Regions from separate parts of the Exiguobacterium sp. s149 genome, predicted to be linked through region 1. Evidence: predicted binding sites of a transcription regulator. Region 1 holds the regulator's gene; the other holds the start of a gene.
What was found. Region 1 encodes NrdR, which represses ribonucleotide reductase genes. Its sites were predicted from a motif close to AACACNATATATNGTGTT; they were not measured.
Positions count from the first base shown of each region.

Region 1 (6,254 bases):
CCGGCTGATGGCCCGGGATGACGGCTTGCTCCTCGACGAGCTTCTTACCGTCCATCTGTTCCGCATATTCACTGAGCTTCGTAAAGCCGACTTCGACCGCCGTCTCGTCTAACTCCGGATGCGCCTTTAAAAAAGCGACGACTTCTGGATGTTCGAGGGTGCGCCGGCGAATCGATTCGTACGCTTCCCGCACTTCTTTCCGGTTCATCATTTGGGCGAGCGTTTGATTGATGCGTTCCATGTCCCTCATCCTTTCTCTTTCAATTCATTCAACAGCTTAACGAGTTCCGCGTCGTCTGGGACCGATGCCTCGAGCTCTTGTTTTCGTTTTTGATCGTACGTCCGTTGCTCTTTCGCCTCGTCTTCGAGCCATTTTGGCATCTCGGTCTTGTCTTTGCGTCTCGAGCCGACGGTCGTCCGCTGTTGCACATTCTCCCGTTTCTGCTGTTTCTTCTCGATGAGCGCATCTTGTGTTGCTTCTTGTTCCAACGCGTCTTTGGCGTTTAAATAGCCCGCCGTCTTCCAACTCGTCGCAATCCGCATGACATAGTTCTCACTGAGCCGCGTCTGCTTCTTCACTTCGATACAGTAATAGAACAATGCATTGATGACACTTGGTGCGAGCCCGAGCGTATCGACGAGATCGATAATGAGTTGCTCATCACTCTTCGACAGTTGTGGCGTCTTCCGTAACGTCGACACGTATTGATGGGGATGCGCTTCTTCCATGACCGTCACGTCATGCAAATCACCGATTTCTGCTTTTACCGTCTCGTCCAACTTCACTTTCCGATGTCGCGTTTGTTTCTTCTTCAACTGCAACACCATTTGGCGGCAGCCGTCGCGTTTCTCTTGCTCGCTGAGTGGTAGATACGCCTCGTGGACGAAATACTCCTTCAACATCTCGGCCATCGTCTCTTCATCGATTTGTGAGACGTAGGCAAGCTTCGTGATCGTCTCATCGAGCTTCTTCGTGAAAAAGCCGACGGGGAAGTTCGTCAGTTTTTTGACGATTTCCATATCGAACGTATAGTTGATCTCGATTTTGGCGCGGTCGGGTTTCTCGTAGTTCTTTTGGGTGAACGCCATGTGATTGACACCTTTGACGTCGAACACTTCATTAAAGTCTTTCGTCACCTCGATAATCCCGGCCGGCAATGGATCGATCGTGAATCGTCCTTGCAACTGTTTGAAGCGAACTTCCCCGACTTTATAGAAAAGAAAACTCGACAACAGTCCGTCGTTCAAGAACGTATGGGGTGCGAGCGGGACACGCAATTGATATACGTACTGAGTCAAACGCTCGTCTTTCGTCTTATACGTCCGGACGAGACCAATCGCCTCGAGCCGAAACAGACAGTCCGTCAGCTCGTTAATCGAGTAATCTAGCATTTCACAGAGCGCGCTGTGCGACATATAATTCGATTTCATCTTCCCGGGCTTCAGCTCGCTCCAAAGCGTCTGATACATCGCAAGTGCCTTCACACCGATGACCGGCTGATATAAGTGGTACAACGACTGATACGACTCGCGATCGATGAGCCCAGTGCTCATAATCAACAGTTCGTCAGTCCCGTACAAGATTCGTTCTTTTTCCATGATAGGTCTCCCCTGAAAAAAGGCGACCAGCAGGCCGCCCCTCTAGTTGGTCGATTTTTCTTGCTTCATTAAATCTTCAAGTTCTTTAAAGAACACAGAGATATCTTTGAACTGGCGATAGACGGACGCGAAGCGGACGTAGGCAACTTCATCGACACGTGCCAATTCATTCATCACGAGCTCACCGACTTGCTCACTCGGAATCTCGGACTGACCGAGCGCGCGTAACTGTTGTTCGACTTTCGTGACCACGCCTTCGAGTTGCTCTAGCGTGACCGGTCGTTTTTCGCACGCCCGAATAATCCCGCGAAGTACTTTCTCCCGGCTGAACTCTTCCCGATTCCCGTCTTTTTTAACGATGATGAGCGGGGTCTGTTCGACCGTTTCAAACGTGGTGAAGCGATAGCCGCACTCCTCGCATTCGCGACGGCGACGAATCGAATAGAAATCTTGTACTGGTCGGGAGTCGAGCACTCTCGTTCCATTATGATCGCATTTAGGACAACGCATGCTCAGCCCTCCTTATCGTTCAACAGATTGATTCCCGATGGCGCGGAGCGGGAACTTCACTTGTAGCGCCTCATAGTATGCGGTGACGATTTGACCAAGGTCCGGTCCGAGCATCTGGTCACGGTTCAACGTGAAGTCGACAGCCGTGCGTCCGCCATCCACTTGAATGACTGTCGCCAGTGCATCCCAGCCGTCACCGTAAAACGCCACTTCGCCCCGGTCTGCATCGACCCGGCGAACCGTTTGTCCTTGTGCTTCAATCCGTTCGCGGAGCCATGTGAGCACGGCGGTCGGCGATGCTGCTACGTAACGTGTGCGTAGCGCCTCATTTTTATGCAAATCGTCCGTCTGGACATGTGTTTGAAACTTATCCAATAATCCCATTATCCACCTCGACACCTTATTTATATAGGTTAAGCATATCAAAATTAAGCGGTTAACAAAACAATTAAAAGGGCTGACCGAAATTCGGCCAGCCTCAAAAGGTCAATCTGATTATTTGCTGATTGCAACTTGTGCTTCCGGAACACGAATCGGCCCCATTCCGCGATCAAGTTTAACGTCCTCACGAACTTTTGCTTCCAAGCCTTCCGCGATGTACTGCGAAGCTGTGGCCGGATCGATTCGGTCCCCACATGTGAACACATCGACTGATGCGTAGCCATGCTCTGGGAAACTGTGAATCGTTAAGTGTGATTCTGAGATGATAACGACTCCACTTACACCGTGTGGCGCAAATTTGTGGAAAGCGACTTCGCGGACTTCAGCGCCCGAACGAAGTGCTGCATCGACGAACAAGCGCTCGATGTAGTCAATATCGTTCAATTTGTCGGGATTGCACTCCCAAAGTTCTGTAATAATGTGACGTCCCATAGTATCCATATTAGTGGATCCCCCTTTACATCAATGGTCTCAAAGTAGTTGATGATCACTCACTTTGTGCCTGAATCGCCCACAACCACGGGGGCAAGTTAGTCCAAAGAGGTCCTAACCCTTTAAGTTGCGTTTGTCAGACCAATTGAAGTTCACGAGTTAGAGTGTATCGCGTTTGGGACGTCGATACAAGACATTTGTTTCAATTCCTTAAAAATATTTTTGTGTAAATATATTTCTTCAGACGTGGGTTTCTTGTTGCCCGATTTGCAAGTAGCTCGCGACCATATCCAACAGGTCGACGACACGGCACGAATAACCCCATTCGTTATCGTACCAGGCGAGGACTTTGACGTGATTGCCCCCGAGCACCATCGTCGAATCGGCATCGATAATCGACGAACGCTCATCCCCGTTGAAGTCGATTGAGACGAGTGGTTCGTTCGAGACACCAAGGATGCCCGTCATCTCTCCGTGAGCGGCACGCTCGAACGCCTCATTCACTTCATCGACCGTCACGTCCCGTCGTAACTCGACGACGAGGTCGACGAGTGAGACGTTCGGTGTCGGGACGCGAAGCGCCATCCCGTTCAATTTCCCTTGCAGTTCAGGCAAGACGAGTCCGATGGCTTTGGCAGCCCCGGTCGAAGTCGGTATAATGGAATTACCACAAGCACGGGCGCGCCGTAAGTCTTTATGTGGATTATCGATATTGTTTTGATCATTCGTATAGGCGTGCACGGTCGTGACGAGCCCCGTCTCGATGCCGAACGTCGAGTCCAATACTTTCACGACCGGGCCGAGACAGTTCGTCGTGCACGAAGCGTTCGAGATAATGTGATCGTGCTCCGGTAAATAATCACGATCGTTCACCCCCATGACAATCGTCCGCAGCTCACCTTTCCCTGGCGCCGTCAAAATGACTTTTTTCGCACCGGCCGTCAAATGTTTTGCTGCCCCGACGTCTGAATTGAATTTCCCCGTCGCCTCGATGACGATTTCGACGCCGAGCTCGTTCCACGGCAACCGCTCCGGATCACGCTCGGAGACGAGCATGATGCGTTTCCCATCGACTTCAAGCGCATCCCCATGCGCCCTCACCGTGAGTGTGAACGGTCCGTGGACCGTGTCGTGCTTAATCAGATGGGCGAGCGTCTCCGCCGGATAGCTCGCATTGATGGCGACCACGTCGTGACGCCCTTCAAGCATCAATTTCCGGAACACCATTCTTCCGATTCGACCAAATCCATTGATTGCAACTTTCGTCCCCATGTAAAGTCCCCCTTTTTTCTGCGTTACGACACCATTATAACGGAAAAATGGAAGCGTTTTCACTATGAATCGTCACATTTCTTTCACTTTTTTACAGTTTCAGATTTGAAAAAGAGGGAAATTTGGTGTAGAGCTTGGAAAGGAGCTAGGACAGCATGTTCGATTGGACCGATTTAGACAAATTTATCATCTCGTTTTTCATCATTTTGCCGATTGTGACGATTATCCATCAATTCGGCCACTTCTTCTTCGCGAAACTATTTGGGGGTTCGCTCGATATGGAGATTGGGACCGGTAAAAAATTATTCAAAGTCGGACGGCTGCAGTTCAACCGCGTCTATTTCTATGACGCGTGGTGTCAATTCAGCGACTTGAAGTATAGCAACCGCTTGACCCGCAGTCTCGTCTACGCTGGCGGTTCGATTTTTAACTTATCGAGCATCTTGCTCGTGAACGCCTTCATCTTGATGCGAGAGATTGAACCGACGCTCTATACGTATCAATTCGCGTATTTCTCGTTTTATTACGTCTTCTTCTCGCTCTATCCGATTTATTATTCGAACGGTCACCCAAGTGACGGCCGAGCCATCTTCGATACGTGGAAGAAAGGCCGACCGGACTCAGACCCGTTGAACTGAACAAAAAAAGAAGGCGCTCAGCCGCCTTCTTTTTTCATGTCTTCGAATTGTTCGACGAGGCGGGCCACTTGGGCCGACAAATCGCCTAAAGCACCGTTATTGTTGATTAAAAAATCAGCTTGTTGCTTCTTCTCTTCAATCGGCATTTGGGCATGGATGCGCGCGAACGCTTCCGCTTTCGTCAAGCCGTTCCGCTCCATGAGACGCATCAACTGAATCTCTTCGCGGCAATAGACGACGACCGTATAGTCGACGAGGTCGCGCATCGTCCCTTCGAACAAGAGCGGGATGTCGAAGATGACGACGGTCTCCCCAGCCGCCTCGTAGCCACGCATCTCTTCGAGCATCTCCTCACGAATCGCCGGATGCATGAGTTGATTCAGCAACTGGCGTTTGGCGTCATCATGAAAAATCTCACGCCCGAGCGCTTGACGGTTCAACGTGTCACCGGAGAAACATTGTGGGAACGCCTCACGAACGGCCGCGAACGCCTTACCTCCCGGCTCGATGACGATTCGCGCCATCTTGTCGGCATCGATAATCGGGATGCCTTGCTTTCGAAACAGGCGGGATACGGTCGACTTCCCTGTCGCAATTCCACCTGTCAAACCAATCTTCAACATCGTGTCCACCTCTTACTGTTGGCAGTGCGGACAGTAGTGCGTGCCCCGTCCGCCCAATTTCATCTTTTCAATCGGTCGACCGCAACGTTTACACGGCTCACCGGTCTGACCATACACGTAGAGCGTCTCTTGATACGTCCCGCTCGCACCGTCGGGATTCGTATAACTTCGAATCGTGCTCCCGCCGCGCTCAATCGCTTCCGTCAACACCGCCACAGCCTCTTGGTGCACTAAACGTACCTCGTCTAGCGAGAGCGAGGCGGCCGGCCGGGTCGGATGGACACCGGCCCGGAACAACGTCTCATCGACATAAATATTACCGAGGCCGACGAAAATCGACTGGTCGAGGAGTGCGGTCTTGATGGCCCGGACGTTCATCCGCTTCAATCGGGTGTGGAGCGTCTCCGCCGTCACTTCCGGATCGAACGGTTCAAGCGCGAGCAACGACAACGGCGGTGTCACATACAAGTCGTCATTCGTCTTCAGTTCCATCGTGCCGAACTTTCTGACGTCGTTGTAATGGAGCGTCGTCCCGTCCGTGAACGTGAAGACGACGTGCGTATGTTTGACCGGATTGACCATTTCGTCATGCGGAAAGAATTTCCCTTCCATGCGGAGATGCGAAACGAGATATCCGTTCGTCAATTTGAACAAAATAAATTTCCCGCGCCGTTCGACGTCTTGAATCGTCTCACCGAGCAACTGTTGAACCCAAATCTCCGGTTCGTGTCCCCGAATG
Region 1 is NZ_JACSLZ010000001.1:124,388-130,641, forward strand. It holds gene dnaI (primosomal protein DnaI) at 1-241, opposite strand, end outside; gene KNP81_RS00650 (DnaD domain protein) at 247-1,599, opposite strand; gene nrdR (transcriptional regulator NrdR) at 1,642-2,109, opposite strand; gene KNP81_RS00660 (hypothetical protein) at 2,122-2,493, opposite strand; gene speD (adenosylmethionine decarboxylase) at 2,605-2,991, opposite strand; gene KNP81_RS00670 (glyceraldehyde-3-phosphate dehydrogenase) at 3,223-4,254, opposite strand; gene KNP81_RS00675 (site-2 protease family protein) at 4,410-4,892, shown strand; gene coaE (dephospho-CoA kinase) at 4,910-5,515, opposite strand; gene mutM (DNA-formamidopyrimidine glycosylase) at 5,528-6,254, opposite strand, start outside.

Region 2 (6,254 bases), on a different contig from region 1:
TGGCAGCATCCGTCTGGATGACCTCGGCATTGAAATCGGCTTGTCCGTTCTCATCCGTATCGACCGGAACGAGACGGGACGTCGACGAGACGACGCCGCGCGTGACCGAGTTCTCAAACTGGCCGAGCGGATTGCCGATGGCGATGACAGTCTGTCCAGGCTTCAGTTCACTCGACTTCCCCATCGTGATGACGGATGAGACTTTGTCCGCATCGACTTCGAGCACCGCCAAGTCGTACGTGGCGTCACTGCCCATCAACTTGGCGTCCGCTGTCGATCCGTCATTGAATGTCACGGTCAAACGGTCAGCACCGTTGACGACGTGATGGTTCGTGACGATGTAAGCCGAGTCACCGTCTTTCTTATAGATGACACCCGAGCCGACACCAGCTTCGACCGATTCATTCGATAATCCGTTCGAAGCAAAATTGTTTACCGTCACGACGGCAGGTTGTGCGGTCGCGACCGCATCGATGACCGAGCTGTCCGCCGTCGTCGATGTCGTCTGGACCGGTGACCCTTCCGACGTCACGTTCGTATCAGACACGTTCGTTGGGACTTGATCGATGAACGGGAAGGCGATGGCCCCAGTCAAGACAGCACCGATTACCCCACCTACAAACCCAGGGAACATCCGACTGACGAATGAAGGTCGGGCCGGTTGTGTTGCGCGCGACGGCTCGTGTCGTTGTTCGGACGAGCCAAGCTCGGTGTCGAGCCAATCCTCGCGGCGATTTGGTTCATTTGATTCTGTTGGACGATCGTTGCGTTCCATGTGTAATCATCTCCTATATGATGTCTCCTCTTTTGTTATACCCTTAGTATAAGAGGCATAGTCATCGTTGTGCGGAAATGAGACATCGATTACAAGATTCTTCACAATTTGCGTCAATTGGGTCAGACGATAACGTTTTTTAACGTCCCGAGTCCCGTGATGCTCACTTCGATTGTATCCCCAGATTGGAGATAGACGGGCGGTTTAATCCCATGGCCGACCCCCGCCGGCGTACCGGTGGCGATGATATCACCAGCTTCTAGCGTCATCCCTTTCGACAACGTCCGAATCAACTCTTCAATTGGACGAATCATGTCCGTTGTCGACCCGTTTTGGCGTGTCTCACCGTTCACGACCGTTTGAATCACAAGTGGAAACGAGAGCTCATCCGGTGTGACGATATACGGTCCGAGCGGACAAAACGTGTCGAACGATTTACCGCGGAAAAATTGGACGTGCTGTTTTTGAACGTCCCGGGCCGTGATATCGTTCAAAATCGTATAGCCGAAAATATGGGCGTCGACGTCGTCGATGTCCCGTCCTGATTTCCCAATAATGACGGCGAGCTCGCCTTCGTAATCGAGTTGGTCGGTCAGTTCAGGATGACGTTCAACGACAGCCCCTGGTCCAACGACCGAAGTCGGAGCTTTCGTGAAGATGACGAGTTTGCCGGCTCCCGCCGTATCCATCTCTTTCACATGCTCTTCATAGTTCTTGCCGATACAGATTACGTTTTTGAGTGGTCGGTATGGCGCGACGAGCGTGACGTCGGTCAATGGGATCCGAGGTGCGACGTCCAAATCGACATCCGGTTTAAACTCCCGCGCGATGACCTCTAACAACGAAGTCGTATGTAATTGGTCACTGACGTCATAAACAAACTCCCCCGCCACGACACCGACCCTTTGCTCTCCTTCGACTTGAAAACTACACCATTTCATCAAAATTCCCCCTTTTTTGCTAGTATACAAAAAATCGGGACGCGACGGCCCCGATTACGCTTTGTTCAAGAAAATAATTCGCTGATTGCTCGACCCCCGAAATCGGAGCGACCGGTCCATGAGCGGCTGTTCGAAACGACCGTCGACAAGTACATCGGCACGATCGAGCACGCTCGTGACGTACTCATCGTCCATACCTTGTAACTGTTCGAACGTATAGCCTGTATACACCCACACGTTTTTCTGAAGCGCCTTGCACCCGTCGACGAGCCGTGACAGTGCTTCTGGTTGCAGGAACGGCTCTCCGCCCGAGACGGTAACACCGTCCCACCCGGATTGTTCGATTCGAGTGAGCAAGTCCTCGACTGGTACGTCTTCCCCACCTCGCGGGTTCCACGATTCCGGATTGTGACATCCAGGACAGCGATGAGGGCATCCTGCCGTAAAGATGACCGTGCGAATGCCTGGACCGTCGACGACCGATTCGTTAAGTACGGATAGGACGAGCATGATGCTTCACCCTCGCTCGTTCTTCTTCTCGTTTCGCCGAATTCCATCGGTCCATCGTACCGACCAGATAGCCGGTGATGCGACGAATCCGTTCAATTTGCTCTTCCTCGCCACACGTCGGGCACGCGGCATCAATCGTTCCCTCGAGGCCGCAGTTACCGCACCGGTCGACGGGATGGTTAATCGATCCGTAGCCGACGTTTTCGGTTCGCATGAGCCGGACGATCGCTTCGACCGCTTCCGGGTTATGGGCGAGCGACCCGTCGACTTCGACATAAGTGATATGACCCGCGTCACAAAGCTCATGGTACGGCGCCTCCAATCGAATCTTGTCACGAATCGACACTGACTGGTACACCGGTACATGAAACGAATTCGTATAAAAGGCGCGGTCGGTGACACCCTCAATCATCCCGAACGCCTGCTGGTCCTTCAATACGAACTTCCCAGATAATCCTTCGGCCGGGGTGGCCAAGAGCGAAAAGTTTAAATCGTGCTGCTCTGCTGCCTGTCTCATCCGATTACGTAAATGTGTGACGATATCGAGTCCGAGACGTTCCGCTTCCCGTGAATCGGCATGCGTGCCGCCTGTGAGCACGCGTAGCGCTTCGGCGAGACCGATGAAACCGACGGACAACGTCCCTTGCTTCAGTACATCCCGTAGCTCTTCTTCCGGTTGGAGTCTCTCGCTGCCCCTCCAGACGTGTTGAGCATATAGGAATCGGAATTCGTCGGCATGACGTTTCGCTTGATAGTCGTAACGCTCGAGCAATTGTTCGATGGCGACGTCGACGTAGGCGTCGAGCGTCTCAAAAAATGTATGGATGTCCGGAGCGACGAGCGCCATCTTGACCAAGTTCAAGGTCGAGAACGATAAATTACCTCGTCCAATCGATGTCTCGGCGCCGTGACGATTCCCCATCACTCGTGTCCGACACCCCATATAAGCGACTTCTGAGTCATGGCTCCCATCATAATATTGCAAGTTGAACGGGGCATCGACGAACGAGAAGTTTGGGAATAGACGCTTGCCCGTCACGCGACAGGCGAGTCGGAACAAGTCGACGTTCGGGTCGGTTTCATGAAAGTTGACGCCCTCTTTTACTTTAAAGATTTGAATCGGGAAAATTGGCGTCTCCCCGTTGCCGAGCCCCCGCTCGGTCGCATGCAACAACTCGCGGATGAAAATCCGGCCCCAACGGCTCGTGTCGGTCCCGTAGTTGATGGAGACGAATGGCACTTGGCCGCCTCCTCGCGAATGCATCGAATTGGCATTATGGATGAACGCTTCACACGCTTGATAGGTCGCTGTGATTGTCTCGGTCTCAGCGACTTCGAGAAGTTGCTCGGTCGACCATTCCACCGGAAGCTTCTTGAGACGCTCCAGTTGACGTTCATACGTCTTTTCGACGTATGGCGCTAAATCGACATCGAACATCGGGAACGCTTGACCCCCGTGTTGCATATTCTGGTTCGCTTGAAGAATGATCGAAGCGAGTGCCATCGCCGAACGGATGTCCTGGGGTGGTCGAATCGTCCCGTGACCGGTATGAAATCCGTTCGTCAACAACTCGCCGAGCGGGATTTGACAACACGTCGTCGATCCCGTCACGTAATAGTCGGCGTCGTGGATGTACAAAAAGTTGTCTGCGACGGCCTGACGTGTCCTCTCTGACAACAAATACGTTGTCGACAGCTGTTTCGATACTTCCGAGGATAATCGTGCCAGTTTGCCAAGTGGTGATTTCCCGTCGACGTTGGCGTTCTCTTGTACGAGATCTTGATCTGGGAGAACACAGACATCTTCATAAAGCTGGAGCATGTTCACTCCGCATCACCTCACTATATATTGATATGAATCGAGTTATGAACTCGATTCAATTCCATATATAGATTATGTCATGTTTGAGCATGGAGATGTGGAGTCTAAATTGTGAGCGTTGGTTGTGATATAAACGCAAAAACAGCCAAGCCCGCATATGGACTCGACCGTTCTTTCAAGTGACCCAACTTATAATTCTTTAGCTGGTTTCACGATTTTTAATTCAACTTCTTCTTTTTCCTCTGACTCTTGAGCTTCGCGCAAGCCTTTCGCGTTCAACCACGTATAGATCGCACCCATGAACAAGGCGCCGCCGATGATGTTACCGAACGTGGCCGGAATCAAGTTGTGGATGGCGCCGGCAAAGCTAATCGCCTCAGGGTGTGGGACGACGAGCGTGAGCGCAAATAAGACGAAGTTGGCGATGACGTGATCAAATCCTGACGCGAAGAAGACGGCGACGAGGAAAATCATCGAGAAGATTTGAGCGAACTCATTTTTCATCTGTTTTGGTAAGAAAATCGCGAGACAGACCATCCAGTTACAGAAGATGGCACGGAAGAAAATCTCGACCGTCGTATGATGCATCTTGCTCTCGACGACCGCGAACAACCAGTTATCCATCCCGAGTTCTTGGATGACGCCGGTCGGGGCAAGCAACAAGGCGAACAAGACGCCACCGAGTGCGTTCCCGACGAAACAAAGTAACCAGACGAGCATCGTGTCGCTGAGCGTCGTATAGCCGCGTAACGTCGAGGTCGTGAAGTACATTGTGTTCCCCGTGAACAGTTCTGCTCCGCCGTAAATGATCATGACAAGGGCGATCCCGAATGAGAACCCACCGATGAGTGTCGTGAACGGCGAATCGATCAAGTACATTCCGTTGACGACTTTAAGTGTGAAGATTGAAGCGAATCCGATAAAGATCCCCGCGAGCATTGCCCGTAAAAAGTATTCCATTGGCCGATAATGAATCATTTGCGAAGATGCCTGAGCTTTTTTCCGTAATGATTCGAGTGCATGGATTTCCATTGATGCCATGTCACAAACCCTTCTTTCTGTTTGAATGAACCCATATAATAAGAACGAACATGTGAAATCATTAACAATATAAGCCCGAATCCAATAAATTGCAATCGACCTTGGACCTTGTTGACACATTTTTCACATCGTAATCGTTTACATTTGTCGGATTTGTGACGAAAAAAACGACCCTTCGCAAAGGGTCATTTGATACAGCTTATTCTTTGTCTGCAGACTTCTCTTCAGACTCCTCAGAAGATGCCTCAGCCGACTCTTCTTCAGTTGCTTCAGCTTCACTTTCTGTCGTTGTGTCTGTGTCTGCTTCAAGTTCTTCAAGAGAGACCGGCTCGTTTACAGATGCGATTTGAAGCTCGCCATCCGAGACGATTTCATAGTCTTTGTTCTCTGGAATGTCAGCTACCGTGACCGAATCACCGATACCGAGTTCAGAAACATCTAGTTCAATTCGTTCCGGAATGTTAGCCGGTGTCGCCGATACCGTTACTTTATAAAGCGTTTGCGCCAAGAAGCCGCCTTCTTTGACACCTTTCGCATCGCCGACGAGTGTGACGTCTGCTTCGACTTCCGTCGCTTCGTCCATCTTCACGGCCATGAACTCGACGTGCTTGTATTCGTTTGTGAACGGGTCAACTTCAGTCCCGTGAACGAGCGTGTTCACTTTCTTGCCGTCGATGTTCAACTCGATTAATGCGTTGTCACCGTGTTCGCGGAGAATCTTGCGAAGTGCCATCTCCTCGAATGCAACTGGTGTGCTCTCGACTTTATAGCCGTATACGACACCTAGTACTTTACCTTCTTTACGCAAGTTTGCGCGGACCGAACGTGGTCGTAATTCTCGTTTCGTTACTTTAAGCGTGTCTGCCATAATCTTTTCCCCCTACTGGTTTATCGATCATGTCTACATCTTGAGGGTGAGGCAGTGAAAAAGCCACCTCTCAACCTCGATGCGTTGAGTGACATGTGTATATTGTTCCCATAGGCACCCGGACATAAACGTTACAGCCGGTTAAAAAAAGATTACAAGCGTGTCACATAACCCGTTTGAACAACTTCTCAAGTTCGTACGTGCTCCATTTCACCAAGATCGGTCGCCCGTGCGGACATGTATACGGGGACGTCGTCTGATTGAGGTCATTCAGCAATTGCCGCATCATTTCGTGGT
Region 2 is NZ_JACSLZ010000005.1:174,489-180,742, forward strand. It holds gene KNP81_RS09095 (S1C family serine protease) at 1-775, opposite strand, end outside; gene KNP81_RS09100 (fumarylacetoacetate hydrolase family protein) at 898-1,716, opposite strand; gene nrdG (anaerobic ribonucleoside-triphosphate reductase activating protein) at 1,771-2,226, opposite strand; gene KNP81_RS09110 (anaerobic ribonucleoside triphosphate reductase) at 2,204-4,048, opposite strand; gene KNP81_RS09115 (formate/nitrite transporter family protein) at 4,238-5,080, opposite strand; gene KNP81_RS09120 (50S ribosomal protein L25/general stress protein Ctc) at 5,289-5,957, opposite strand; gene mutL (DNA mismatch repair endonuclease MutL) at 6,121-6,254, opposite strand, start outside.
Region 2: the regulator NrdR is predicted to act here: its motif matches at 4,065-4,082, upstream of KNP81_RS09110 (anaerobic ribonucleoside triphosphate reductase).